2 regions of the Adlercreutzia sp. ZJ154 genome follow, and region 2 is predicted to be linked to the other one. Evidence: riboswitches for the same ligand, from Rfam matches in the RefSeq annotation. Region 2 holds a riboswitch; the other holds the start of a gene.

Region 1 (15,157 bases), on a different contig from region 2:
CCAACGACGAGATTGCTTTCTTCTTTTTGTCTGATCAGCTATTTCGCTTGTCATCGATAGAAGCACTTCAAAAGGGAGGATTCCTTGAGAAAACTCTATTGTTAAAACTAGCAACTGTTTATTTATTTCATGCCTATAGAGCTATCGAGAGCTTTGTAGGATTCGCACATCAACCCTCTTCTATTCAAGCGATTTCTTAGCTCGTTGCTGCAGCATCTTTTCGCGTGCTGAAAAAAAGAAGCTAAAGAAGATGAAAAAGCTACGCAACGCTTTTGTTCACTATGACTTTGAAGGTCTTATCGATACTTCCATATTGGATTCCCGAGATTACACTTTTCTTCTGAATGCATTACTAGAGTCGAGAATAGAAATGTCGCTTATTCAATACGAATCATTTCTTTCAACTTTAATTAGCAAGGCGATCAGTGCCTTAAAGAAAATTACAGGATTTCCACCCTACAATCCAAGTCGCAATGTATTTAAGAGTTGATGCTGGTGCTGAGTCAAGTGAGTACAGTATGAGTGGCGGGGATTCGGTAATGTAGAGAATAAGGTGAACAAGAGGATAACAGAACATGCGTTAGTATTTATAAAGTCGAATTAATTCAGTCGAGTAGGAATAGGCGAAATTTGGGAATGGAATTCCCAAATTTGACCATCGACTAAGTACCTGCGATAATGGTCCCTATAGAAAGGGGTCATTTCCATGTACATAGCCAGAGAGATCGAGAAAACCATCGACCGCATGCTCACCCAGGGAAAGGTCGTACTGGTCACAGGAGCAAGGCAGGTCGGAAAAACCACCGTGCTTAAAGAGCATCTGGGCGACAGGTTCGACTATGTGACCATGGACGACCCCCTCCTTCGCATGCAAGCGGAGGAAGATGCCGCATTGTTCTTCGACATGCGATCCATGCCCCTCATCATCGACGAGGTCCAGCGTGTGCCCGGGCTGTTTCTCTCGGTCAAATTAATCGTGGACCAATCCGATCAGAAGGGGCTCATCGTCCTCACGGGCTCGCAGACCTACCAGCTTATGAACGGCGTAAGCGAGTCGCTTGCGGGCCGCATCAGAATCCTCGAGATGTCCGCCCTCTCTCTGCGCGAGCTGGTCGGCTGCGTCGATGCGCCACACAGGTACCTTCCTAAGAAGGTTTGCGCGGGCGATATCGACGCGCCCGACGCCTTCGACCTATGGACTCACATTCACAGAGGATCGATGCCCGAACTGCAGGACCCCTCGATCGAGTGGGACGGCTTCTGGACCGACTACGTGAGGTCATACCTCGAAAGAGACGTCCGCGAGCTAATCAACGTCAAGGACGAGACTAAGTTCTACAGCTTCATGGTGGCATGCGCGGCGCGCACCGCCCAGCTGTTCAACGCGTCGGATATAGCGAACGCTCTCGACATCGACCACAAGACCGCCAAAGCATGGCTCTCCGTTCTCCAAGCTTCTGGAATCGTTCGCGTCATAGAGCCCTTCTTTCCCAATGTCGATAAACGGCTGACCAAGACCCCGAAGATGTTCTTCATGGACACCGGCCTTGTTTGCCATCTCACCCGCTGGACCACCCCTGACCAGCTGCGCAACGGCGCTGTGGCCGGTCACGTCTTCGAGACCTTCGTTGTGTCGGAAGTCCTGAAAAGCCATATGAATGCAGGCGCAAACATGCGCGACGTCTGGTTCTACCGCGATGCCAAGAAGAGGGAGATCGATCTGGTCATCCAGGACGGTCGCGTGCTTCACCCCGTAGAGATCAAGATGGGCGCGCTGGTAAAGAAGGATGCAGCCAAGAACTTCTCCTGCCTCGAGGGTATGGCAGATTACGAGATAGGGTTCGGACACGTTGTCTGCCAAGCGCAAGAGCCCTATCTGCTCACTCCGAATGTTGAGGCAGTTCCCGTTTGGGCGATCTAGAGGCTACCATCGCCATTAGGCGGCTCGCGGGCGGCTATCGCGCGGGCGCAGCTGAGCATGCGGTAGTCGTGCTCACTCAGAGCTGTGAGCTCCGCCGCCTCAACCGCACGGCGACAGACCTGCAGGAAGGCGTCGGCGGACTTCTGAAAAAGTTTGCGGGCGTAGTCGCCGGTGCCGCTTGCGACCAGAGAGCCGTCGGCATAGAGCTGCCAAGCGGTGGGATTCCGCCAGTCCTCGCCTCGCCACTGGAGGTTGAGCTGGAGAACGTGTGGGTTGTTGTCCTTTGCGAGGTCGTCCTCGAGAACATCGATGCTGCACTGCATCTGATAGCCCAGATTGTCCATGGCGAGAGAGCTGACATATCCTGAGGGCTTGCGTAGAAGCTTGATTCGAACCTTGTCGGCTTGAAGGTCGAAGAAGCCCTCAGCAGTAGTGGCTTTTGCGTTCGTTGTTTCGATGGTTGTGTTCATGACGATTCCTTTCATCGATGTTGGCATTACCACCTTGCATGCCTGCAGGTTGGTGCCGGGATCTTCGAGCCAACTCTCTTCCCCGACTCTGGATAAAAGCAGCGCACGGTTCGTGCAGTGCATAATCCTAACATAGTCGCGACATCTTCGAAATACTGTTTCCACAGAACTACCAACCATATAACCACGGTTGGTTCCAGGGTTGGTTCCAGCTTGCTGGCTCCGTCATACGGGCATTGCCAACTTGCATAGTAAAATGCGAAGCAGTTAGCCCCGGGACGACCGCTGATTCAAGTCGCCGGGGCTCAATTCTTATTTCGGAAGGATTTGGTGACGGGGTCTCCAAAGATAGGTCGCGTGAGCATAGAGTCCTGGCTGTCAGCACCAAGGTGCAAGAGGTGTCTTGAAGCTGCGATTGTCATTATTCCATCATGGCTTTGCCCTTTAGTCATCAATGCGCTCATTGACGGCATGTTCGGGAGAAGAAACTAATGCCTTGTGCGAAAATAGGCGGGCATCAATTTCAGAGCGCTGATGTTTTAGGTTGGTTGGTTTGGCAGACATAAGGTGCAAGGCATTCTCGGATATTCTGAAGGCGAAGAAGGATCACTACCCCTATTCAGATAGGTATATCTCTCAAGTTCACGACTCTCTGGAGAAGACAGGAAGGACAGAGCGCGAGCATATGGTCGCATGGTTTCGTTCGAACGAGACCAAAGGTGGCGGTCACTATTCTCGGCTACAGCCTAACCGAAGCGCGATGCGTTGCTATAACAGCCTCATGAATGCAGACTCGCTCCTTTGGATTGCCGAAGCTGTAGGCATCGATGAGCCTACTGTTAAACAGGCGTACGAAGCTGCCATTGCTGCCGGCGATTATAGACGTGCATGCGGTGCCATCCGCAAGATTATCACCTGGGATATGATTTATGCGCTTACGTGAGATAACATCTAATGCGAAAGCCACCATCGACTCAGTTGCCAAGGAAGATAAATGTACTGACTTGGCAGTGAGGGATAAAGGTGTTGCTGCTCGCTCTCGTTTCAAAGAATTTGGCGAATGTGTTATCAAGGCATTAGTAGTAGTCGTGTTTCTATCGTTTGCTAGAAATTGTTCGCCCATTCTTCCAGCATGGGTTCTACCCGTCATTTTTCTGATTTATGCAGTTCCAGCTACCATGGGATCGATGTATGACGTCGTAACTACTCGGCTCCATAAGCAAGATTTATATAACGAATCTGGAAAGCTATCTCGTTACAACAGAAGATGGTTCATCTGGTCTGGCAGTTTCTTTACCGTTTATCTCGTTTCTTCTGTTTTGTTCGTTTTGCAGTCTCCCAGCTGGAATCCGAAAGAGTGGCTGCTCCTTTATGCGGCACCTTTAATTTTCTACGGTATCTTCTTGGTTCTGCAACGGTTCTTCAAAAAGGAATACTCAGCCAAATACTACAAAGCGCGAGCGATTCGATGGAGCGTGATCGTCTCTGCATTGTTGCTCACCGTAATCTACATGTTGATTGCTGCTCAACCTCCGACAAATATACAGATTGATTTGAATGAAATCATCCAAGAAAGGTATCTCCCATACAAGGATTCCCCAGCTGCTTTTCTCGGGGAGTTGGACAAGCTGACTACATATGCGAACTGTCTCACTGAATACGGAATCAACAAGATTGCAGGAGCCTCGTACGTTGTCTCGGCGATAGTGAACATCATCGTCGGGTTTCCCGTTTTCTTCGGTGTAGTTAGCCTTTTCAGTGCTTGTCTTCTAACGAAGCAAGAATTATGGAGCGAATTCAAGCTTCTACCGGCACATGAGGGCAAAGACGAAAACGTTCAGGTGCGCTATATCGTCATCCTGTTTGTCATATGGGTGGTTTTCTCTGGAGTATTCGTTTGGTTGAACAGTCTTGCCGAAGAGGCACGTGCTACTGACGAATACACAGCAATCGACCAGTGGGTCGCCGACATCTCGCAATGGATCATACTTGCTGTAAAAGAAGATAGTGATGTCGTAATAGACGACCATGAAGCAGAGGAAGCAGCGCGTGAGTTCGAGACCATCTTCGCTGCAAAGAAAAACGCCTTTGTAGATGCTCAGTTGCCTTCGGTACACGACCAGATCAACGCATACTATGACGAATGTATTTCCAAAATCGATGGATATGTGGAATGGTGCGAGAGCGTGCCGGCTAGCGCCATTCGCATCATTCCTATAATCGGAGAAAACTCGATGAGGGATGAATTCAAAAAGCAGGTTATAGATTCGGTTAGTAGTGATGGGATTGATAGTCAGTACGGCATTTTCCTCGATGGCTTGAAGGACCTCTATAACGAATACTGGAACTCAGAAGTAATATCCGCCAGGCATTTGCAGGGACAATCGCAAACTGCCCAAGACGTGGTTATTGCAAAGAATATACCTTGCGAACCAGTGCTCTGGCCATCTTGGGATGGCGAGGAAGGTAAGGAATTCGTGCAGAATGTCCTTTTAGGTAAAGCGTCTTCTGCTGACTCTCGTCCTACAAGGGATAGGATCATTGATTACGTTGAAAAGCAACGAATCAATGCATTGTCTTTGGCGGATAGTTTGCCAGGGAAGTTCTTCCGGTCAACCTCCTAGATTTTCTCTAAGATGCAGGAAGCTGCGGTGCCGAGCGCTTCAGCTATCTCAAGCAGAGTATCAATTGAGGTGTAAACCCTCCTGGTCTCAATACACCAGATGCGAGGTTTGCTCGAATCTATTAGGTGACCGAGCCTTTCTTGCGTAAGACCTAGTTCGGCAACACTACGGACGAGAAAGCAAGAGAAAAAGCCAAGTCAGACTATAAATCCTGTTTAGAAGGTATGTCTGGGAGGAGTGGAGGGTAAAACGCGGAACAAAACGATTTCCCGCATAATGCCTCCGAGGATTTCGTTCACACGCTTCTGCACAGCGATTTGCCCGCATCTCAGGCACCGCCGACCTCCTCGCCGACCACGCGGTAGATACAACGCGTGCTGTCGTATACGATCGGGCGCATCTTCCCGAAGTCAACGAGGCCCTCGTCGTCGAGCATCGACTCGTCGACGCGCGTGTTCACCACACGACCGACAATACGCGCACCGTGTTCGTTGCCTTGTTTTCACCTGCATGCGCTGATCGCGTCGATCTGTCCTATTACATTTCGCAAAATTGCAAATATGCTATGTTTGCGAAACGGAAAGCCATTCGGCGATGTCGATGATCCTGACGCCCTCGTGCTGGGACTCGGGATGCCTCGTCCGGGCGATCACCATCTTAGGGTATGCGTCTTTTATCGACAGAAGCGGGGACATCTCGCGCTTGAAGGTCTCGGGTCTCGAGATGTCGTCAGAAACCTGGATGTATGTTTTCGAGCCGTCCTTCATGGCGACGAAGTCGACCTCCTTATCCCTCATCTGGCCGACGTACACCTCGTATCCTCGCCGCATGAGCTCGATCGCGACGATGTTCTCGTAGAGGTGGCCGTAGTCGGCATGCCTGGTTCCCAGCTCCGCGAAGCGGAAGGACAGATCGCACAGGTAGTATTTGCGCTCGGTCTCAAGATAGCGCTTGCCCTTGATATCGTAGCGCGCAACCGGGTAGAACAAAAACGCCTTGCACAGGTATCCGAGGTAGGATCCCACGGTCTTGTCGTTTGTCTTGTAAGACGCGCTCGACAGCTTGTTTGCGATGTTTCTCACTGAGGTCCGCTCGCCAATTGTGTCCATGAGGTAGCTTCCCAAAAGAATCAAAAGGTCTTCGTTCTCGACGCCGTACTTGGTAACGATGTCCTTGGCGATGGCCGTACGGTAGACACCGCTGACGTATCCGCGTGCGTCCTGCTCGCTGCGGTACAGATATGCGCCGGACATGCCGCCTGCGCCCACATAGTCGTCGAAGGCCTGTTGGATGTCGCGTGTGGGGTAGTAGGCGAGGTACTCCTCAAACGAGAAGGGGTAAAGGCTTATCTCGCATACCCTGCCCCCGAAAAGCGTGGCAAGGTCGCTTGAGAGCAGAAACGCGTTCGAACCTGTGAGGTAGATGTCGAAGCGCTCCTCCTCGTAAAGGCTGTTCACGACCCGCTCGAAGCCTCGGCAAAACTGGACCTCGTCGATGAAGAGGTAGTTCTTGGCGCCCGGGTCGAACTTTTCGTTCACGTAGCTATACAGCGCGTCTGCGTCCAGCAGCGCCTCGTGCTGCTTCAGGTTTAGCTTGATGTGGATGACGTTTAGGTCGGGCTCTTCGCCGATGCGCTCGATAAACGCGTCCATGAGCTTGGACTTTCCGCTTCGGCGCACGCCTGTGATTACCTTGATGTCGGGTATGTCTCTGACGTCCTCGAGCCGCCTCAGGTAACGGCTGCGTTCTATGAGCTTCATGCGCGCACCTCCTTGTGACGATTCTAGCGTATTTCGCAAAAATAATAAAAGTGCGAATTTGCGAAACGGAATAATGGTCGCAAACACTCTTCTCGCACTTGTCGCGAATTCGGCAGCCAGGTCATGCTCCAATCGCCTGTTTCGTCAACTGCCGAGGCGGATGCCCTAGCCTATCTCGACTTCCCGAAGGAGCACCGAAGGCGGCTGCGCACCAACAACGTGCAGGAGAGGATGAACAGAGAGATGAAACGACGTTCCCGCGTGGTGCAAGTTCTCCCTTCTACAGCATCGCTCATCCGACTCGTTGGAGCGGTGCTCACGGAGCAGAATGAGGATCGGTCGATGAGAGGATACTTCAACGACTCATCGATGCTGAAAGCATTCGAGCAACATAAGTCCGAGTCTGAGCCATACGATATCGAAGAGATCGCTAGAAAAGCCGCAACCATCATCGAGATCGCAAAGGATGAGAATGTTGCCATCGAGAAGAGGGCGGCTTAATATATGTGATCGAGACGATCATCCTCTAGATGATGTTCCGTTCTCTCGGTCAGGCCTTACGGCCTGCCCTCCAAAACGGAATCGCCAAACACCAGAAACTATGACCGACCAATGTGTCGGTCGGACCTCCTTTGGTTTTGTTCTGGTTCCTGTCACCATTGGTCCTGCAAGCACAAAATCAGCAGCAAATCCGTAAAGGCAGGAGACCCTCATGCGTTATTGTACCTATGTCGGAATCGACACGCATTCGCAGAAGCATTGCATCTGCGCGATCATGTCGGAGACAGGATCCCCGCTAGAGCACACCATCATAGGCAGCGTCAACGATGTTGCTGATTGGATCATGGATAACGTTAACTCAGGCGCTCTCGAGCCGCCCCTCCGATGCGTGTACGAAGCAGGACCGACAGGCTGCATCATTCCAGAGGCGCATATTCAAAAGGCGGGACGACCTTCTAGGTAGAGGTCTTCCACCCAACAAGGTCAAAGGAGCATTGGCTCGGGAGCTTGCCAAGAAGATATATTTTCTGCTGCTCTTGGCCGAGGAATGCTGGGCAGAGATATCCTGAGTCCTTTGCTGCTAATATCCTGATTCTACCTTCTGCTCTCGGAGCGATGCAGCTGAATGGCACTCCGCGACGAACGTTTGCGCATTGCATGACCCGCGCGTACACCAGAATCTCGGCCATGAAGGCCTAGCTGTTGCGGCTCTACCTCAGACGATTTGGATTCCTGCAGCTCTGGCATGCTGCTACCTTGCGAATATGAGACTGATCACAGTGCATGACGATCAAAAGCGTCGGCTTCGATGGGTGGGGGTTAGGATGATGCTCCCGACCAAGTTTGTATCTTGGTCGGGAGCATTAATGCCTGTTGACACATTGGTCGGTCATATGAACATTCGAGACACTACCCTTGCAATAACCTTACTAAAGCTATGAGTATTGTATTCGTCAACTAAATAGTGGCCCGTTTTTAAGTTAACGAATACAAGCATTCAAGCGAATTGATAGTTTTTGGCAGATGGCTTCGAACCAATTCGCAAAAAGATGACAGACACCAGATAAATGTCACGCCTGCATGTTTTAAGTGAGCATTACTAACTGCGAACACACCAAGCATTGAGCCATTTCTCGTCAGACCTGCCAGGGCGCACATCGGAAGTGATATCTATTTCCGAAATCTCTAGGCCGACAATCTTGTCAATCAGCGCGCGAAAGGATTCCTCGGTGAGGTCGGTGAACCATCGACCGTTCCTCATGCCCTCGTAGTCCCCCAGCTTGAAGCTGAGGTAGAAGACGCCATGCGGCTTTAGCGCCTTCGAATACTTCTCAATAAGGCGAGGCAGATCGTCTGGCGCGACATGCAGCAGGCTGCTGCAAGCCCATATGCCATCGTATAAACCAGCAGGTTCATATTCATCGAAGAGAGCCTGCACCACATCCAACCCCGTGAGTTTTGTAGCCGCCTCCACCATTTGACCACTTCCGTCAACAGCATCGACATCAAAACCCGCCTTTAGAAAAGCCAGGGAATCCCTCCCGCTTCCGCAGCCAAGATCAAGAATGCGACCACCGACTGGAAGCATGGCTACGAATCGGCTCTGCAGCTCACCAAACTCGACGTTTGTAGTATCGGCCAAAAACTTTTTGGAGTTCTCGTTGTAGTATTCCAATGTTTGTTTTGTCGCGTCCATGATGATTCCTTCTAAAATACAGCTGCCTGGCGCTGCTCGATTGACCATTTCGCACCCGTCAAAAGCTCGGTTGCCCTCTCGTCCACTCTCTTCAAAAAGCGCCATCTCTCACGAGGGCTAGCACCAGTCTGCGAAATGAGCGTTTCGCGCAGCGGATGATGGCTAACAATCAGGTACTCGTTTCTACGGCACAATCGCTCGAGATACTTCTCTTCGGGTATGTGCGCAAATTTTCCACCAGCGCCGCGGTTGCAATCCTTGCACGCTAAGACGAGATTCCATACGCCATCGAGGTTGATGCCGCGCATTTCCCTTGAGAGCATGTGCGGACAGAAGTGATCCACATCACAAAGCTCGCTTTCCGGCTCCTCTTGATCAAGGGAGACAACTGCATATTCCACACGTGAAGGCTCATCGCTGAGAACGAGTTTCGGCTCTTCGTCCTCTTGCTGGACTGTAGCGGAAATCGAATCAAAGCAATAGAAGCAGTGCCCTTTCTGGTAGTCATTCAATGCACCGCGAACAGACGTCACGCTTTGCCTGCGAAGGTTGTCATTGAGCACTATCCGTTGCGTGTCCTCATCGTATGCAAGTAGATTCGCGCTGACCCCGGTTTCCCAGGCTGTCTCGACGAGGTTCCAGCGCGACTCTATCTCTTGGAGGATGTTGCTCGACTCATCCGAGTTGGCTAGTTCGAACACTTCATCGGTAAGAATGAGGCGCTTGGCACCGCCTCTGAAATCCTTCTCGAAGAACTTTATAGGGACATTCCCTCTGTTAACCATGTGGAAAGCATCAAGGACGTTGTTGAAGCCAAGTTTAACGGCTGTGGAGATAAGCTGGTCATACGACGTTGATCCCTTTGCAAAGCCTTCACATGTATCCAAGAATTTGTTCGATCTATTAGTGGACTGTTTGGGATGCTTTTTAATGTGTTCGACAAGGTGTCGTGTGTAGGGATTCGCGAGCTGCTCAAGCGTCACCGAATCCTTACCCAGTCGCGCCAAATCGAAAAGCGCCTTTGCAAGGGCAAATTTGTAGGATGCGGTGTTGCGACCAAAGAGGATTACGCTGCGGAAGTTGGATTCTTCGGCTGACCCAGTAGTCAGATATTCGTCTATAGGCTCTTTGCCCGCCACGTATCCTCCTTTCGAACAACGTCATTGCTTTTGTCTATTCGCCAGTAACAATTATCCTCCATTAGATTAAAGGATGCCACACACGTCAAATCGACTGTTATAGTTCGTCTACAAGCACCGCAGCCTCAATGCCGCGCTCATTGTCGTCCCTGAACGCAAGCGGCAAAACGTCGTCCGCATGAACGCCGAAATCCTGCTCGGGCTCGTTGAGCAGCTTTCCAAATACGGAATCGTCCTTCAGGTCGCACAAACGCAGCCATACGAATTCCGCAGACATCCCTTCCTTTAGCAGAAGAGCCCGCACGTCGTCAGGATACAGCGGACGCCTGATGGGATCGAGGAATTCCGCTTCCCTGAGCTTGAGCGTCGCATTATCGTCGGGCTCATACGTCTTGTCCATCTCGAACGTCAGTTTTTCGAAATCGTGGGGGTCGATACCCGTAGGGCACCAGATGGCATTTTCAAGCGAGCCCAATCGAAACGTTACGAGCACGCTCTGGTCTCACTTAAAGGCAACCCATCTATCTCCGTCTACAGCAGCCGGGCAGAGGTAGCGAAAGGACAAGCCGCATTCCTGGTCGATGTAGGGTCACGCAAAGACCCCGCCCGAATCTATGTTCTCAGGCACCGCATCGAGCCAACCTTCGTCGTTCGGTCCCTTGGCGAGGAACACGACATTGCCCATGAACCTACGAAAGCCCGTGTCGGCGACACGCCAGAGTGCCTCTGCCGGCATGGGGTCAGGGGTGTAGAGCCCGCCAGAAGGGTTCAGCCCTACGGGATAGGAGCAGCGATCGAGCCATTCCTCTGTCGCAAGTTCCGGGATGGGCTCCTGCGAGCAGCGCATCTCGAAACGTGCGCGAATATCCCCAACGTCAAGACCCGGCATCCTGAACTCTGCGTTGGCAAAAATACGCCAGCGCTCGTCATCGAGCAGGTGCAGGAGCGCGATTTGGGTCTTGCCTTCGCATTCGTAGATGTCGATTACCTTGAAGCGGGATTCCGGTGTCGCGACGCACAGACCCCAGTTCGTGCCGTGCTCGTATTCGGAGAGGTCGACCATATGGTTTGAGAAGATAGCGAAACGGTGCGTCGTCGCCATCCCGCCCACACGCTCCGAAGCATCGACGAAAGCCTTGTCTCTGATGATCATACCTGGCTTGTACAGTGCCGCAATCGCAGGATCGAGATTCACATCCCTCGCATGGTTGGCAAGTCCCGGCAGCATGTCGTTAAGAGCATTCTCCAGCTCTTCTTTATCGATACCCAAGACCTCTTTGATGGGATCTTCTGCATTGTCTCCCATAGTCCCTCACCCCATAAAATCTACCTAAAAGCTATTATCCCCAAAAGGCAGCTATAAGACCATCGGAGCGGAAGGACCGAACAAATAACGATTGGATGTTCTGTTGAATCGCTTACAAACAGCATGCATTCCACCGCAGCAAGTAATGGTGCACAAAACAGGTTGATTCGCTTGAATCAACTCCTTTCCAAGCCACCTGCAATCATTCCCAAGTGCAGTTCGGGGAGTAGTAGCACGCGAAACCACTGAAAAAGAGCTGTTTTGCAACTATTCCCCGCCCTTCCGAATCAGCCTTTGATTCGGATTTGATTCGCACGGTTTAACACGAGGTGGTACGACATGGACGATATAGTACGAGGCACCGCCCTATGGACGGGTGCAACGATTGAGTGGGAATAATCGCCGGTGGTTTGCGCGAGATAGTTCGCCCAACTAAGGATGCTAGATATTGCGCGCGCATATTGCAGCCAAAAAGTCTCATCAAGGAGCTATCGTGATCATTATGGTTTAATGTTTTGGATAGGAAATAGAGTCAAAAGGCAGGTAGGGTTTCGCGCGTCCGCAGGTTGGCGGCACGGCACAATTGGCAATGACGCGTATGCCAAGCGAATATTCGTATCATGCCGAATCTGCGATGGGAAAGGCACCTTTCGTGAATGATGTAACACATCGAGGCGAAAACCGGCACGTGGGTCGCAAGGTGGCAAAGGGCATCGCAATTGCTCTTGGTGCTCTTCTCGCAGTGATGATACTTTATGTGGTCTATGTGGTGCTGAGCTACCATCGCCTCGACGATCATCTCGTGCTCACAGTTGATCCGCCATCGACCGATATTGCCCAGACGCTCGATACACAAGATGACCGGGAGCTGAGCATCGTCACAGCCAACCTTGGATTTGGTGCCTATGACCAGTCATTCGACTTCTTCATGGATGGCGGCAAAGGATCTGTTGCACGCAGTACCGAGATCGTTAAGACTAACGTTGGGGGCTCTGCCCAAGCTATAGCTGCGCTCGATCCTGATTTCATGCTGTTTCAAGAAGTTGATGTCGATGGCACGCGCAGCCATCATATCGACGAATATGCCCTGCTTCGCGATGCTTTTCCGGAATACACCTCGGTTTTCAGCCAGAATTACGACTCCGCTTTCCTCGCATGGCCGCCCTACGCACCACATGGTGCCAACAAATCGGGGATAGCAACGTTTTCGCGGTTTGCGCTCGAGAATCCCCTACGGCGCAGCCTACCCATCTCTGAGAGCTTCAGCAAGTTCCTCGACCTCGATCGCTGCTATTCCATTTGCGAGGTGCCGCTCGACAATGGAAGGAAACTCATACTGATGAACGTGCATCTTTCCGCCTACGGTGCCGACGAGGGCATCATGAAGGCGCAACGCGAGATGCTGTACCAAGACATGCAGGCGCAGCGTGACGCGGGCAACTATGTCATCGCGGGTGGCGATTTCAACCACGATATGATCGGCGCTTCGGGCGAGGTCTTCGACAATGAAACCGATGTGGTGGAGAGCTGGGCCAAGCCTTTCGACTTCGACGGCGTACCTACGGGATTTACCGTTGCGGTGAAAGCTGAATTCGATGAGCAGGGCAGCGCGTTCGACTCGGCCGCTACTTGCCGCGACGCCGGTCGATCATACGACGGAGCGAACGATCGCTGGATCATGGACACGTTCATATGCTCAGACAACATTGATCGGATTAGCTGTGAGACTCTCGACTTGGATTTCGCTTACTCCGATCACAACCCCGTCGTTCTTAAGTTCCGTTTGCGCTAGCGCTCTCCTTTATCGACAACTGTGCGTAATATTCTAGCGCGACTAGTCTTCCCAGACTGTCACGCCTTCATTAGGCATTCTTGAAGCGCATCGAGAAATGCCGTAGCCTGTTTGCTCAATAACCCCTTGCGCCAGATAATGCCCTGACGCGACGTCAGCTCTGGTTCGAGCGGAACAAACGTGAGCTCGGTGTCGCTTCCGGTTTCGAATAGCCCTTCGTAAGTGAGTAAAGTTCCAGCCCCAGCGCGTGCGAGTAGCATAGCATTCAACGGAAGGCTGTACATTATGCGAATATCAAGGTCGTTAGCGACTTTTCCTGCCCACTTGTTTAGCATTCCGGTCTTCATCGCCTGACGTGCCATCAAAAGCGTCTCGCCGACCAGATCGGTCGGGCGCACGCTCTCCAAGGTGCTAAGCCGCGAGCCCCTCAAGGTCATTACGCCCCATCTGTCGAGAACAGGCAGTGCTAGCACGTTCATGTCAACATGTTCTTTAAGCTCGCATTCGAGCAAGAAGTCATAGGTTCCGCGCGCCATCCCGTCCATGAGATCGACCGAGGTTCCGCTGAAGAGCTGAAAATCAACTTCAGGAAAGCGCTTGAGAGTCAGCTGTATCGCCTCGCTCACATAACGCATATTCACCGACTCGCCTGCTCCAATATAAACGGATCCCTTCACGGAGCCTTCGTTTGACGAAAGATCGTTTTCCGCCTTCTCCGTAAGTTCAATAATAGTCTCCGCATAGCGGAGCAGCCTCGCACCGTTATCATTGAGCTCCATTCCCTTATAAGTCCTTGTGAAGAGCGAGCACCCCATCTCGTCTTCAAGGGCGGATAACTGACGCGAAAGAGTGGGCTGCGTCATATGCAGCGATGCAGCTGCATTGGATATACTGCCCTCTTGGGCAACAGCCATGAGATAACGAAGCGTTCTGATCTCCATATACTCTCTGCACTCTCCTTGATATGCCTTATAAGCATAATGCTATTTACATTATAGGCATTAGAAATCATCGATTGAGGAATGCATACTTGGAAGGTGCAATCCTAACGAAAGGAATACCATGGAACTTGAAGACTACCTTGACCATTTGAACAGCGGAAAGACGGTCGAAGGTGGTTCGGAAATGCATCAGTTCATGCATCTGGTAAGTCAGGAGGCTATCTGTATCTGCGCCGACATTAATGCAGCGTGCCACACTCCTGATGAGCTTGTGGCACTCTTTGCGGAACTAACGGGACGACCTGTTCCGGAGGGCTTCGCGCTCTTTCCGCCATTCAATGCTGATTGCGGCAAGAACATTCACTTGGGCGAGAGCGTATTTGTCAACAGCGGGTGTAAATTCCAAGATCAGGGTGGCATCTATATAGGTGATAGAGCGCTAATCGGGCATAATGTGGTATTGGCAACCCTCAATCATCCACTCGATCCAGCGAAGCGCTCGAGCCTAGAGCCTGCGCCGATTCACATAGAAGATGATGTCTGGATAGGCTCTGGTGCCATCGTGCTTCCCGGCGTGCATATTGGGCGAGGCTCGGTTGTGGCTGCAGGCGCTGTGGTGTCCAAGGATGTGCCTCCCATGACCGTCGTGGGTGGTGTTCCCGCAAAGCCCATCAAGAAAATCGAAGTATAGATACGAGAGGAAATACATATGCCAAAACTAGAGATGACGCCTGTATGGGATAAAGTTTTTCCGCAAAGCGATAAGGTCAAGCACGAGAAAGTTACCTTCCATAATCGCTATGGGATAGAACTTGCTGCCGATCTGTACAAGCCAAAAGGGGCAATCGGAAAGCTTGCCGCGATTGCGGTATCCGGTCCGTTCGGTGCTGTGAAGGAGCAGTCAAGCGGACTTTATGCGCAGGCGATGGCAGAGCGCGGTTTCCTTACGATTGCCTTCGACCCGTCCTTCACTGGTGAGAGCGGCGGTGCTCCCCGCTACATGGCCT
Region 2 (15,157 bases):
CCACCACCACATCCCCGCTGCGTTTATCCGCCGCACAGGTTATAGCTTGTAGTGCATTGCGCTGGCTTTCGGTCAATTCAGCAGGGCGACCATAGCCACCACGGAACATCTCGCCATCTGCAACGCCCCCGTTGCGCATGCGCCGCCTTCGCACTATTGAAACAACGTCCTTTTCAGCAAGATTTTTCACCACTTGCGAAATATTGCCATATTCAAGTGCTAGTTCCGCCATGCGCACATCTCCGCGCCGAACCGCATCTAGCACAGCAATTTGCTTCACAGCATTTTTCCTAGGATGAAAAGTTGCTATATTTGGTCCTTCGACAACCCATCTATCATCAACTTCCCCAATAGCAGGCTCTTCTAACCTCCAGCCACCATTGCGCAAACGAACAATGCGCGGCAGAGCACTAGGCGGAGTAAAAAGTCGAATACATACAGAAAGCGGTGCTACATATCTACTTGCCAAAAAACGCGCACAGTCAGCACCCTTAGCGTTGAAATAAGGCTTAGAAACTACCTGATCGATTGGTTTTAATGGGCGCTCGGGTTTATCAATATCGCGCACGAGCATAACAAAACCAATTGCCTTGCGCCCACCTAAAGGCACTAATACTGCACAGCCTATCTCAATATCATCTGCATCTTTAGGCACCAAATATGTATAAGGCGCGTCAAGCGCTTGTGCTGGAATATCTAATATGACCTCGGCTACCCGCACAAAAGCCTATGCCATCCCGCAAGCCGCCTTCAAAGCATCAACTTTGTCGGTAGCTTCCCAAGTAAACTCTGGAAGTTCGCGTCCAAAATGCCCATAAGCAGCGGTTTTGCGATATATCGGACGGCGTAAATCCAGTTCATCCACTATCGCAGCAGGGCGCAAATCGAAAACTTCACCTACAGCGCACTCTATATCTTTTTCTGGAACTTTATTGGTACCAAATGTATCAACCATTATAGATACTGGATTAGCCACACCTATAGCATATGCAATTTGTACCTCGCACCTATCAGCTAATCCTGCCGCAACCACATTTTTTGCCACCCAACGCGCCGCATAAGCAGCAGACCTATCAACCTTCGTACAGTCCTTACCCGAAAATGCACCGCCGCCATGACGTCCCATTCCGCCATACGTGTCAACGATTACCTTTCGCCCTGTAAGACCAGCATCACCCATCGGACCGCCTACAACAAAACGCCCTGTGGGATTTACAAATATTTCAGCATTATCCGCCAGCTTTACGCCCTGTTCTTCAAATACCGGCTTTATCACATTGTCTATGATTGCCTTGCGCAGCGTATCGGCATCCACATCTTCAGAATGCTGGGTAGATACAACAATTTTTTCAATCTCTACCGGCTTATCGTTTTCATAGCGCACAGATACTTGCGTCTTGCCATCAGGGCGCAAAAACTTCAATACACCGGTTTTGCGTACTTCGGTTAAACGCTCAGCAAGCCTATGCGCCAAATAAATTGGCATGGGCATCAATGTGGGTGTTTCGTTTACTGCATACCCAAAAACCATGCCCTGATCGCCGGCGCCGATTAACTCATAAGCATCGCTTTCCTTAGCACTTCCACGCTGTGATTCAAACGACTCATCCACCCCCTGCGCTATATCGGGAGATTGCTCGTGAATAGAATTCATAACAGCGCATGTGCTGCAATCAAAACCAAACTTTGCCCTGTTGTATCCAATCTCATTAACAACATCGCGCACTATAGCAGGCACATCCACATACGCCTGCGTGCGAATTTCACCAGTAACAACAACCATACCTGTCGTAGTAAGCGTTTCGCACGCACAGCGCACCTTACTAACGTCTGCAGGCTGACCATTAGGTGCAATATAGCCCGTCTCTTGAAGCTCAATCTCTTTCGCCAGAATAGCATCTAAAATAGCATCGCTTATTTGGTCACACATCTTATCTGGATGACCTTCAGTAACTGATTCTGAAGTGAAAATATAATCCTTGCTAAAGTTCGCCATAAGAGCATCCCTTCATCGATGTTGGCATTACCACCTTAAGAGAAACCCTCAGGTTGGTGTCAGGATCAGCGGGCCAACTCCCTACCCCGGCTCTTGATAATGGAAATACGGGCACCCAACAAAGGTGCCCGTATGCAAATTCTGGTGGAGCATAGGGGGATCGAACCCCTGACCTCATGGCTGCCAGCCATGCGCTCTCCCAGCTGAGCTAATGCCCCAAAAATGCGTTGACTACTATAACACAACGTAGCATTTTGCCAAGCATATTATGATTAAGCCTTCTCAATTTGCTCGATTATCGGCAAAAGCGCATTTTCTGTATCGTATTCCTCTACCTTGCCAGCATCGACCAAACGAGCAGCAACAGGATCTATAGGCAAAGTAGCGACGGCATCTATTTCGTACTTTTTGGCAACAGATTCGCCTTGCGGTTCACCAAAAATGTAATGTTTTTTACCGCAATCGTCGCACTTAAAGTAAGCCATATTCTCTACAAGACCTATAACCGGAACGTCCAAATTATGAGCCAAATTCACAGCTTTGCCCACTATTGCAGCTACAAGTTCTTGCGGAGCAGAAACGCTAACTATGCCATCTATTGGAAGCATTTGGAATATGGTTAAAAACACATCAGATGTGCCGGGAGGCATATCGATAAGCATAATATCAACATCGCCCCAATTCACTTCCTGCCAAAATTGCATAAGCGCATTTGTGACAACAGGTCCTCGCCAAGCAACAGGCACATCTTCGCCGGGAAGAAGCAAATTAACTGACATAATTTTTATCCCTGATGGTGTAGTAACAGGGTTTATACCATCTTCATCGGCAACAGGATGCGCATGCGCACCAAAAGCTTTAGGGATAGAAGGACCGGTTACATCGGCATCTAAGATTGCAACTTTTTTGCCCTGTTTTGAAAATTGAGCCGCTAAAAGACTTGTTACCAGCGACTTACCAACGCCGCCCTTACCCGACACGACCGCTATAGCCTTTTTTATGCTTGAACGGCTATTGGGCTCAAGTTTTGCAGGTGCCTGATCCTGAGTACGCGATCCACACCCAGCAACACCACAACTAGAGCAACTGCCAGTGCAGTCCTCTGGTGCCTCTTGTGTTAATTCTTCGTTTTCTGACATCACGTATTACCTTTCAAAAAGAAGCGGCTACGATCAGCCGCTTCACTTTATTTATATCTATTATTTTTTTTAACAGACACTCAACCTATTTTTCAGACGCATAAAATTCAGCTTCATCGAACAGGTCATGTACCGACTTCCCGTCCAAGAAAGGTAACTCCAAAAACTCGGCAATAGTCGGAACTAACTCACTCGCATCTACATAATGACCCTTCTCGTTCTTCTGCGAACAATCTTGAACTCTCCAATAACGATCGTTCACATCAGTAAGATAGTAGCAATTTCCGTCTACTTCCATGTAGATAGCATGGTTCGCATGGAGGTACGGCTGCAGATCGTCGAAAGATATTTCGAGTACCTCGTTTGATTTGACTCCCATTTTGACCCTTTCGTTCGACATTTCTGTAATTAACATCTTAGCAAGTTTACGCGGCGTGTGCAGTGCAACTTTCAATTATTCGAGATGTATACTTATGTATATTATTTTACACGCACGAAAAAGCAAGGAATGCCGATGTCAAATACCGTCGATCCCGTATTTGCTCCCGAGGCGCTACGCGCTCCGGAGTTGATGAATTCTATCGATCTAGATGCTTTCAGCATTGCTACATCACAGCTTGTAGGAAAATTGGACAAAAACCCCAAGACGGCAGCAATCGTTTTAGCCGGCGGCACAGGAGATCGCTTCGGTCGCGAAGGCGGTAAACAACTTGTAGAAATAGCCGGAAAACCAATTCTTACATGGTCAGCCGAAGCGTTTGATGCTGTAGGAGATATTGGTCTTATAGTAATAGTTTGCCCGGAAGAACGCACCGAAGAATACTTAAAACGGGCTATCGATCCTTTTCCGTTTGTAACGCCAATAGTTATGGCGCCAGCCGGACAAATTCGTCAGGAATCCGCATTCAAAGGGCTTGAAAAAGTTCCTGACGATTTTGAATTTGTCGTATTGCACGATGGTGCGCGCCCGCTAATCTCTCCGGACATGGTGCTACATACCATCAATACTGTAAAAGGAAATATCGACGTAGACGGAGCGGTAGTTGCACACCCCTCTATCGATACCTTAAAAATTGTTGAAGATGGCGTTATTGTAGGAACCCCAGACAGAACAGTTTTTTGGAACGCCCAAACACCTCAAGTATTCCGCACTGGAATATATCGCCGCGCTCAAGTTTCTGCCATGTCGGATGGTTTTGTGGGAACAGACGACTCGTCGCTAATAGAGCGCTTAGGCGGCACCGTAATGGTAGTTGAGGGCAAGCGTGACAACATTAAACTTACAGTACCAGAAGACTACATGTTACTAGTCTCTGCCGTGCGCGCACTTGCAGAAAGCTATATCCCGGAGTCGGAACGATGATTGCACCAGATATGCGTTGCGGTATCGGTATGGACGTGCACGCTTTCGCTGAAGGGCGCAAACTTATATTAGGTGGCGTTGAAATTCCATACAAACTAGGACTTGATGGACACTCTGACGCAGATGTATTGGCACACGCTATCGCCGATTCTATTCTTGGAGCCGCACGCATAGGAGACATTGGCAAACTGTTCCCAGATACCGACCCCGCTTTCAAAGATGCGAACTCTATGTTGCTTTTGCGAGATGCAGCATGCGCGGTACGCAGCAAGGGGTTTTGTATTGTAGATGTAGATTCAGTCCTAGCAGCACAGCAGCCTAAGCTTTCTCCCTATCGCGAGCAGATGCGCGCCAACCTAGCTGCAGCGCTTGAAATCCCTATTGAAAACGTAGGCGTAAAAGCTACCACCACTGAACACTTAGGGTTTGTTGGTCGCGAAGAAGGTATTTGCGCATGGGCTACCTGCCTTATCAGCAAAGAAAGAGAGACAAAATGATAAAGCTCTACGATACCAAGCAACGTCGCAAAGTTGATTTCATACCTCGCGAAGAGGGCAAGGTTAGTATGTATGTGTGCGGGCCTACTGTTTACAACCGTATTCACCTAGGAAATGCGCGCACTTTTATATCGTTTGATATGATCCGTCGTTATTTTGAATGGCGCGGCTACAACGTAACTTTTGTTCAAAACGTAACAGATGTTGACGACAAAATAATAGCAAAGGCAAGCGAAGAAGGTCGCAGCGCCGCAGATGTAGCAAAGGAATACACTGAAGCATTCATAGCAGACATGCATGCAGCCGGCGTTGCTGCGCCTACAATACGACCAAAAGCTACCGAAGAAATAGATGCCATGATAGCTTTAGTACAAAAGCTAATCGATAAAGGACATGCCTATGCCAAAGAAGGCGATGTTTATTTCGATGTGCGCTCAGATGCCCATTACGGATCGCTTTCTGGGCGCAATATAGATGAAATGGAAGCGGGGCACCGCGAACTTCGCGCAGACGGTAAAGGCGTAGAAGACAGAAAACGCGATCCTTTAGATTTTGCGCTTTGGAAAGCTGCTAAACCGGGAGAGCCATCTTGGGAATCGCCTTGGGGTTTAGGTCGCCCGGGATGGCACATAGAATGCTCAGCTATGAGCGAAAAATATTTGGGACTCCCAATTGATATCCACGGCGGAGGTGCCGACCTTATATTTCCCCATCATGAAAATGAATGCGCACAAAGCGAATGCGCATACGATGGAGCTTTTTCTAGATACTGGATGCACTCAGGAATGCTACAGATTAATTCCGAAAAAATGAGTAAATCGCTTGGTAATTTTCTTCTGCTTCATCAAGTTTTAGAAGAAGCCAGACCGCTTGCCCTACGTATGTTAATGCTGCAAACACATTATCGAAGCCCGCTTGATTTCTCAATGGAACGAATTGATGAAGCCAACGCTGCTTTATCACGAATAGAAACAGCCTTAGAGAACATGGCTTGGTTGTGCAAAAATGCACAGACCGATGCTCCAAGTGTCCTTGACGAAAAAGATATCGAAGCAGTTGTTGAGCAAACGCGCGAGGATTTCACATCTGCGATGGATGACGACTTTAACGCACCCGCTGCGCTAGGTTGTATTTTTACATTAGTTGGTCATATGAACACCGCATTAGCTGGTAAAACCTTATCAGATAAAGATGCAGTATGCACCAAGCATGCAAGCAACCTTATCAAAGAACTTTTAGGCGTGTTAGGAATGAAGCTCGAAGATAAGACTAGCGCTAGCTATCCAGAAGAAACTATATCTCTAGCAGCCGATATGGCAGATTACACCGGCGAAAACACAAATGAGGCACTAAGCGCTCTAATAGAGGCACGCACTTCAGCTAAAGCTGCTAAAGATTGGGGTAAAGCTGATGCTATTCGCGATGGCTTGATAGAGTTAGGTTTTATAATTGAAGATACACCGCAAGGTGCTAAGGTAACTTACGCTGGCTAATTTAATCTTCATTTAGCTATAAGAAAGCCTAGAGGCGCAAACTCTAGGCTTTCTTCGTATCTATAAGCAATCTGCGATATTTACTCAGTACCGCTTCCTATGGCTCCAGCCGGTGCCGGTTTAGAAACGCCAGCATTTCCAAGATCGAAATTGGTAAGCAAAAGTTCAGCCTCGCGAGCAATCGAGTCGCGCTTGCGCGGTGCCGGAATACTTCCTGTACCCTCATTAAACACTAGGTGAGTATCCTCGCCTTCGCCTTCCACATCCACATCAACAACAGAACCGCTTGTCCAACGACCCTCCAATATCTGCTCCGATATCGGATCTTCCAGCAAACGTTGAATAGCACGACGCAATGGACGTGCACCATATGTCGTATCGGTGCCTTCAGAAGCGATGAATTGACGAGCCGCATCGGTCAAGTTAATGGTCATATTCTGCTCTATCATACGATCTCGCAGATCTGCCACCATTAGTTCAACTATCTGCCCAATTTGCTCCTTCGTTAAGCTCTTGAACACAATTATCTCGTCAAGCCTGTTAAGAAATTCTGGTCTGAATATATTTTTCATTTCGCTCATAACGCGGCTTTTGATTTCTTTATCGGAAAGCCCATCTTGCCCTTGCGGACTAAAGCCTAGCGGAGTGGACTGTGCAATTTCACGCGCACCTACATTAGAGGTAAGAATAATAACCGTATTGCGGAAATCGACCGTGCGTCCCTGTGCATCGGTTAACCTACCTTCTTCAAGTATCTGCAATAAAATATTGAATACATCCGGATGCGCTTTCTCTATTTCATCGAACAGCACCACAGAATACGGACGCTGACGTACCGCCTTTGTAAGCTGACCACCCTCATCAAAGCCGACATACCCCGGAGGCGAACCAACTAAACGCGAAACTGCATGCTTCTCCATGTATTCCGACATGTCAAACGACAACAGCGCATCTTCGGAATTAAAGAGAAATTCCGCAAGCGATTTTGCAAGTTCTGTTTTGCCAACACCAGAGGGACCTAAGAAGATGAACGAGCCAGCCGGGCGCTTCGGGTCTTTCAATCCAGAACGCGAACGTCTAATAGCCTTCGATAGCGCTGTAACTGCCTCTTCTTGTCCAATTACGCGTTCATGTAAGACGCTTTCCATCCGCAAAAGTTTCTCTGTTTCAGCCTCTGTCAAGCTAGACACCGGAACTCCGGTAGACATCGATATAACATCAGCGACATCTTCCATAGTAACTTGGTTGATACTCTTCGCTGAATCAGCCTCCCACTGTTTCTCGGCTTCTTCGCGCTTGGTTTTAAGCTCGGCTTCTTTATCTCTAAGTGAAGCTGCACGCTCAAAATTCTGTTCACCTATGGCTTTGTCTTTATCTTGGCGAACACGCCTTATCTGGTCATCCAATTCGCGCAATTCTGGCGGCAGCGTCATATTGCGTATACGCATGCGCGCACCAGCTTCATCTAGGACATCTATCGCCTTGTCGGGCAAATACCTATCTTGAATGTAGCGATTGGCAAGCGAAACGCTAGCCTGAAGCGCCTCTTCAGTAAAATGCACCTGATGATGCGCTTCGTATCTATCACGCAAGCCTTCCAAAATACGTACAGCCTGCTCTTCATTTGGCTCTTTTATCGTAAGGGGCTGGAAACGCCGCTCAAATGCAGAGTCCTTCTCTAAATGTTTGCGGTATTCATCTAATGTAGTAGCACCAATTATCTGGATTTCGCCACGCGACAGCGGAGGTTTCAATATTGCAGCTGCATCTATAGAGCCTTCAGCAGATCCAGCACCTATTATCGTGTGTATCTCATCGATGAATAGCAGTACGTCACCTGCATCCATTACCTCTTTGATAACTTTCTTCATACGCTCTTCAAATTCACCGCGATACTTACTACCAGCGACAAGAGCCGATACATCAAGTGTTATCAGACGTTTATTGCGCAACAAATCAGGAACTTGATTCGATGCGATAAGTTGAGCTAGCCCTTCTGCAATAGCAGTTTTACCTACGCCCGGTTCTCCTAAAATAAGCGGATTGTTCTTCTGCCGCCTAGACAAAATCTGCATTACGCGCTCTATTTCTGCAGCGCGACCAATTACAGGGTCAAGCTTACCATCATGCGCTTTTTTAGTAAGGTCGGTTCCAAATTCGTTCAACATGCTATCGTGACTGCCGCCCATAGGATCAAACGAATTACGACCTGCCATTACCGGTGTCTGACCAACTATATCGTTCATTGTTGACCGAATGTCATCACCGCTAATTCCTAAACGCGAAAGCACATCTAGGGCAGTACCCTCTCCTTCTCGAACAATACCTAATAGCAAATGTTCTGTAGATATATAACTTTGCCCCATCTGCATGGCTTCACGCAGCGAATTCTCTAACACTCGTTTTACGCGAGGAGTAAAAGCTAAATGCCCCGACACATCAGTATCTTCATCTATTGAAGAAACCTGACGTATAGCCTGAACTACATCGTCATACGATACATTCATGCGCTCTATAGCCTGTGCCGCCAAACCCTCTTTTTCTTTTATAAGCCCAAGCAGAATATGCTCTGTACCAACATATGGCTGATGCAGAGCCCGCGCTTCATCCTGAGCCAGCACCAGCACCTTTCGAGCTTTATCTGTAAATTTTTCAAATGACATGTTCCCTCATTTCTAACACGCTATCACAATCTTTTTTTTCGAATGCAATTTTAGCAGTCGTTGGGCTAGAGTGCTAGCCAAGCACAACATACCCATATGCTATACAAACAAGAGCGGGACCAAACGGTCCCGCTCCAGATAAAACTATTTCAAACATGCGTTAATCACGCTTACCACCAATCGATATTGGAAGCGCATCGGCTGCATCGCTTGCTTGCTGTGTACGTATAAGCGCTACTGCCTTCTCCCATCGCTCAGAAGTGGACTTCTGCGCAAGCTCCTTATCAACTGGTTTACTTTCTATGATACGCTTCGCAAATGTTGGCATCTTCTCTGACATAGAAGTAATTTTGATAACTTCTCCAGTCTGCGGCGCTTCGATAAAGCACCCTTCAGCCAAATACATACCAACATGTCCAACAGTGTTATCTTCATAGGTGAAGAAAAGCAAATCGCCCATATGCAAATCGTTAAAATCTACATCGTCACCCTGCATACACTGATAATGAGTTGTACGCGGAATTTCAACTCCCATTGCCTGACGGTAAGCATACTGAACCAAGCCAGAGCAATCAAATGAGCCGGGAGTTGTGCCACCCCATACATAATCTTCACCAAGATGCGAAGTTGCCTCAACTACTAAATCAACCAAATCACGTTGCTCCATCTGAAGCTCACCTGTTTCCAAATTTGCTTCAGAAGAATAAAACTGACCGTCGTTATCAACTACTTCATATGTATGAGTAAGAACGTAATCTAGTGGCTCATCGTAACGAGTTAAATCGTATGTAACAATAAGATCTTGCAGTTTGGCGGAATATGCAATATCGGTAGCGTAGCGACCTTGCAGAAAATCGCAGGCATCTACATATGTCTCGGCATTCAATTTCCATGCCCCGCTGTAGAATCCACCCATGCTATTAGTCAAAAGCAATGCATAATCAGTTAGCGAATCGCGCATAGTGGGATAACTGCGAAAATCAGAATCGGTTATATACATCATGCCGCTATCATCATATTCGACAGTGCGCATGTTAACGCTGCTGCCATTATAGGCACCCTTTATACCAAACAAATTATTATTAGGAGCAGTAGCCAAAGCCGAATTGCCAGAAGCTGACTCAAGAATAGCCTGAGCAATCATCACAGACGCATATAAGCCGCTTTCATCTGCAATTTGTCTTGCTTGTTCGCCTATAACTGCAACAAATTTCTCGGTGGTCATGTTTACGCCAATGTTGTGAGGCGTATAAGTAGCATCACCGTTGTAGCTCCATTGAGGATAAGCTGGTGCATCACTTTCAGCATCTGAGGCTAAACCGCCAAAAACAGGATGCGGCACTACTAACTCAGGTACGCTGGGAGTTTCTTCTTTTTCAGATGCATCATTGCTACTGCTTTCATTATCTGAAGCAGTATCACTTGAAGAAGATTCGCTCTTGCTAGAATCGTCATTTGTAGATTCGGCATCCCCGGATTCGGCATCCTGTGATTCGCTATTGGTTTCTTCCTCTACACTTGCATCATCTGCGGCATCAGAAGAATCTGCATTATCGGCATTATCATCGGTGCTGCTATCGGCTTCATTTTCTGCAGGATTCTCAGGAGCGGGCACTTCCTCTGCTACCGGAGTTGTCAAAACACCCTTCAACCAAGAAATTTCAGAAGAAAGATTTGCGTCTACCTGAGCAATAGCCGCAACATCCATTCCTAAAACATCAGCCTTAGTGAACCCTTTACCCGTCAAATAACGCTCTACAGCTTCAGCGCCAGCAACTCCAGATGCACGAAGTTCAACTATTACTTTACCAAGGCGAATCTGATTGTCACAAAGAGATTTGCTTGCTTCAGCAGCGGATACCGCATCAGAACTTTCGCTTACCGCCAAAGCAGGAGAACTTGTAATAGCAATAGGCGGAACGGCTAGAGCTACAGAGAGTAATGCAGCTGTACCAACACGACCAACTTTTATAGCCACATTACTAAAATCTGAATTGCGAACCAAGGTACTTTCACTCCCCATTAATCTTTTTAGCACAACGCAACACAAATGCGCGTTTTAACACACGATTTAGGATACGCCGACCACATGGTCTTCCTAACTAATTGCTGTCAAAATCATCAAATATCCATCCATATGTTAAGCGTGTTGAACTTAATTAAGTTCTTTAAGCATCTTCCCCAAACGACAAATACCCTCACGAATAGTTGCGCAATCAGCGTTGGTGTAATTTAGACGCATAGTGTTAGAGTCTTGCACGTCTACAAAGAATGGATCGCCGGGCACAAACGCTACCTTTTGCTTTAACACCTCTGGGAAAATTTTCATAGCACTTACGCCTTCGGGCAATGTTACCCATAAAAACATTCCACCATCGGGGCGCGTGTAGGTAACATTAGCAGGAAAAAATTCTTCCATAGCATCTACCATAGCCTGAGCCTGCGAACGATAAAGATCTTTAATCTTCACCAAGTGCTCATCTAGGTCGTTATGCATCAGATAATCCCAAATTACATACTGAGAAAACACATTGGTGTGAAGATCACTAGCCTCTTTCGCGATAGAAATATTCCTTAAAAGCTGCGCATCTTTAGTAAGAATAAACCCTGTACGCATACCGGGTGTAACCACCTTAGAAAAAGACCCAAGCACAATGCTGTGCGGCAAATGTCCAGCACCAATATATGGCAGAGTAGCGCCATCAAAACGCAGTTCGCCATACGGATCATCTTCTATAAGCACCACATTTCTTCCAGCAAGAGCTGCACGCACCGCCTCGCGCCCTTCTATCGAATAGGTAAGACCTGTTGGATTCTGGAAGTTAGGAATGAGATATATCATCTTCACGCCCGCATCCAAAGCACGATTAAGCTGAGGAATATTTAGACCATCCTCGGTAAGTTCAACAGCATGAAATTGAGGCTGCTGCATAGAAAACGCCTGAATTGCTGCCAAATAAGTTGGCATTTCAACCGCCACATGGTCACCTTTATTCAAAAGTACTTTACCAAGCAAATCTAATGCTTGCTGAGAACCCGTAGTAATAAGCACATCATCTTCGGTGTAATCTAGCCCATGACGCTCGTTGTAACGCTGAGCAATCCAACGCCGCAATTCGGGCAACCCTGCTGTTAGAGAATATTGAAACGCAGCTGCACCTTGTTCTGCCACTACCCGCTGCATAGACTCAAGCAAAGCCTTTTGCGGAAATGAAATGGGGTTGGGAAGACCGCCCGCAAATGAAATAACTTCCGGATCTGCTGCTGCCTTAAGTATGCTTCTCACGAACGAGGGAGGAGTAGCCTTAATCCCGTCTGATAGCAAGTCTTCAATTTCCCCAAGACCTGCAGACTTCTCTGGTGCTTCTTGAGCCTCTGTTTCTCCCATGACAATTCCCCCTTGTTGCTAAAAATCATTAACTCTCTATTGAAAAACACTAAACAATAACTATTTAGCGTCTATTCATAAATTGCTAGGTCTGCCACTTAAGCCTCTTCGCGCATGTGCGGGAAGAGCAACACATCGCGTATTGAAGGAGCATCAGTAAGCAGCATAACCAGACGATCTATGCCTATACCCACACCACCGGCTGGTGGCATACCATACTCAAGTGCGCGAATATAGTCGGAATCGTAGCCCATAGCCTCATCGTCGCCCATATCTTTAGCGGCTACTTGCGCCCGGAAACGATCGGCTTGATCTACCGGGTCGTTCAGTTCCGTAAAGGCATTGGCGTATTCATGACCCATTATGAACAATTCAAAACGCTGCGTTAGTTCCGGATTATCGGGATGCTTTTTCGCTAGAGGAGATACTTCTATTGGATGATCAATAACAAAAATAGGCTGAATTAGCTTATCTTCCGCTACAGCTTCGAATATCTCAGCGATAAGCTTTCCCTTGCCCCATGAGTTTTCAGCGTATCCGCCACGATCCTCTAAAATTTCGACAAGTTCTTCGCGGGTACGCTCAAACGAAACATCTACACCTGCATATTCGCTAGCAAGCTCAATCATAGATGCGCGTCTCCACGTGCCCGAAAGGTCTATTTCAGTTCCCTGATAATTTATTTGAAGCGTTCCACATGCTGCCTGCGCCGCTGCCTTTATGTAGCCTTCAGTAAGCTGCATCATTCCGTCTAAATCGCTAAAAGCCTGATACGCCTCCATGGTGGTAAATTCAGGATTATGATGTGGGTCCATACCTTCGTTTCTGAATTGCCTACCTATTTCAAAAACCTTATCAAAGCCTCCAACTAAAAGCCGCTTTAGTGGCAGCTCCGTAGCAATACGTAAATAATAATCGCGATCTAGAGCATTGAAATGGGTTATAAAAGGCTTTGCGTTGGCGCCACCTATAATGCCATGCAAAAACGGAGTCTCAACTTCCATGAAACCCTGTTCTTCCATATAGCGACGAATTGCTGATACAATTGCCGACCTTTTGCGAAATGTATCGCGTACTTCCGGATTAACAATAAGGTCTACATAGCGCTGACGATAACGAGTTTCCTTGTCGTTTAGCCCGTGATATTTCTCTGGAAGAGGACGCAAGCTTTTCGATAAAAGTTCGAAAGAATCAACCGCAACAGAAAGTTGACCACGGCGAGTACGAACCATTACTCCATGTACGCCGATCCAGTCTCCCACATCTAAATCGCATAGACTAGCAAATGCATCTTCTCCCAGTGTATTAATTCGGCAGAAAAGCTGAATGGTTGCGCTGTTGTCCATAATTTCAAGAAAAGCAATTTTTCCCTGAACGCGCCTAGCCATTACTCGACCGGCTATAGACACTTCATCTTCTGTGCTTTCGCCATTTTCCAGATGCTCATACATAGCATCTAAGGTAGCAATATCATGCGATCTGTTAAATGCGTGCCCATAAGGGTCTATCCCAGAATCTATTAACGATTGACGCTTAGACAATCTTACTTGGATAGGGTCATCTTCTATTGGCTCTATATTGTCTGGCTCCTGCATTTGCTCTCCCATTTGATTAGTGTTCAATTTTTAAGATTTCCATTTCGGTTTGTCGTCCTGTAGGACCTACAGCTATTACTTTTTCGCCTTTCTTATGTCCAAGCAGCGCTTGTCCCACAGGCGATTCATTGGAAATACGACCGCTAGCAGTATCGCTTTCAGCAGCACCAACTATAGTGAAAACGCGCTCGTTGCCAGCCATGTTTACAGTAACAGTAGAACCCACATTCACTTTTGAAGAACGTTTTGGAGTGGTGACAACCGTAGCTTCGCTCAGTATACGTGTTATTTCCGCAATACGAGCTTCCATCATGCCTTGTTCGTTTTTCGCATCATCGTATTCAGAGTTCTCTGATATGTCGCCAAATTCACGAGCAATTTTAATTCTCTCGCCTATCTCAGCTCGTTTCTCAGTTTCGAGATAATGCAGTTCTTCCTCAAGTTTTTGGCGTCCCTCTTTTGTGAGAATGTAATTTGAATCAGCCATAGTTCTTCTCCCTGTATTAACATAGCAACACGCCTGTTTCAAACAAGCGTGTTGCTCCAACTTCTCTACCAATATAAATCGAAAGATTTATATTTAAGCTATGTCAAAGGCTATTCTGCCTTTTTAACAACAACTTTCTTAACGGTCTTCTTTGGTGCATCAGAAGAAGTGTTTGCCTCAGAAGCTGTGCTCTCTACAACCACTTCCTCAACTACTTCTTCTTCATCTGTTGCCTCAGATGCTTCTTTCTTACCTGCGCCCATTCCATCGCGAAGACCTTTTACAGTCTTGCCAAGCGCAGTGCCCAATTTAGGAAGGTTCTTTGGGCCAAAAATAAGAAGGACGACTACAAGTATAAGCAGCAATTCAGGTACGCCCATGCCAAGAATTCTCATCGTATCCTCCGATTAACATTAAGTGTAAACGACCGATATTTTACTACATATACATACGTTTTCGTATGTAATCCTGCATTGAAGTACGATTATATCGCACACCGCATCCCTCTTATCACTCACAAAGTCTATATAAAACAA

What was found. A riboswitch is a leader RNA that binds a small molecule or an ion and turns the genes downstream of it on or off. The one in region 2 is predicted to bind S-adenosylmethionine.
Region 1: it holds a riboswitch for S-adenosylmethionine, as region 2 does, so the genes downstream of both, G7Y37_RS03840 (hypothetical protein) here and metK (methionine adenosyltransferase) in region 2, are expected to answer to the same signal.

Annotation. Positions count from the first base shown of each region.
Region 1 covers NZ_JAAKEF010000006.1:9,269-24,425, forward strand. The annotation lists gene G7Y37_RS03830 (hypothetical protein) at 1-200, shown strand, start outside; gene G7Y37_RS03835 (ATP-binding protein) at 707-1,921, shown strand; gene G7Y37_RS03840 (hypothetical protein) at 1,918-2,391, opposite strand; SAM riboswitch class I at 2,400-2,490, opposite strand; gene G7Y37_RS03845 (hypothetical protein) at 3,173-3,334, shown strand; gene G7Y37_RS03850 (hypothetical protein) at 3,321-5,015, shown strand; gene G7Y37_RS03855 (ATP-binding protein) at 5,579-6,775, opposite strand; gene G7Y37_RS09120 (transposase) at 6,899-7,276, shown strand; gene G7Y37_RS03865 (hypothetical protein) at 7,488-7,739, shown strand; gene G7Y37_RS03870 (bifunctional 2-polyprenyl-6-hydroxyphenol methylase/3-demethylubiquinol 3-O-methyltransferase UbiG) at 8,376-8,972, opposite strand; gene G7Y37_RS03875 (HNH endonuclease domain-containing protein) at 8,984-10,111, opposite strand; gene G7Y37_RS03880 (hypothetical protein) at 10,209-10,604, opposite strand; gene G7Y37_RS03885 (hypothetical protein) at 10,701-11,417, opposite strand; gene G7Y37_RS03890 (endonuclease/exonuclease/phosphatase family protein) at 12,070-13,209, shown strand; gene G7Y37_RS03895 (LysR family transcriptional regulator) at 13,269-14,150, opposite strand; gene G7Y37_RS03900 (sugar O-acetyltransferase) at 14,272-14,841, shown strand; gene G7Y37_RS03905 (alpha/beta hydrolase) at 14,860-15,157, shown strand, end outside.
Region 2 covers NZ_JAAKEF010000023.1:71-15,227, reverse strand. The annotation lists gene priA (primosomal protein N') at 1-721, opposite strand, end outside; gene metK (methionine adenosyltransferase) at 728-1,996, opposite strand; SAM riboswitch class I at 2,006-2,099, opposite strand; tRNA gene G7Y37_RS08300 (tRNA-Ala) at 2,139-2,214, opposite strand; gene G7Y37_RS08295 (Mrp/NBP35 family ATP-binding protein) at 2,269-3,135, opposite strand; gene G7Y37_RS08290 (CDP-alcohol phosphatidyltransferase) at 3,221-3,514, opposite strand; gene ispD (2-C-methyl-D-erythritol 4-phosphate cytidylyltransferase) at 3,650-4,498, shown strand; gene ispF (2-C-methyl-D-erythritol 2,4-cyclodiphosphate synthase) at 4,495-4,995, shown strand; gene cysS (cysteine--tRNA ligase) at 4,992-6,488, shown strand; gene G7Y37_RS08270 (ATP-dependent Clp protease ATP-binding subunit) at 6,569-9,151, opposite strand; gene G7Y37_RS08265 (glucosaminidase domain-containing protein) at 9,312-11,156, opposite strand; gene G7Y37_RS08260 (PLP-dependent aminotransferase family protein) at 11,307-12,539, opposite strand; gene lysS (lysine--tRNA ligase) at 12,638-14,134, opposite strand; gene greA (transcription elongation factor GreA) at 14,151-14,621, opposite strand; gene tatA (twin-arginine translocase TatA/TatE family subunit) at 14,732-15,016, opposite strand.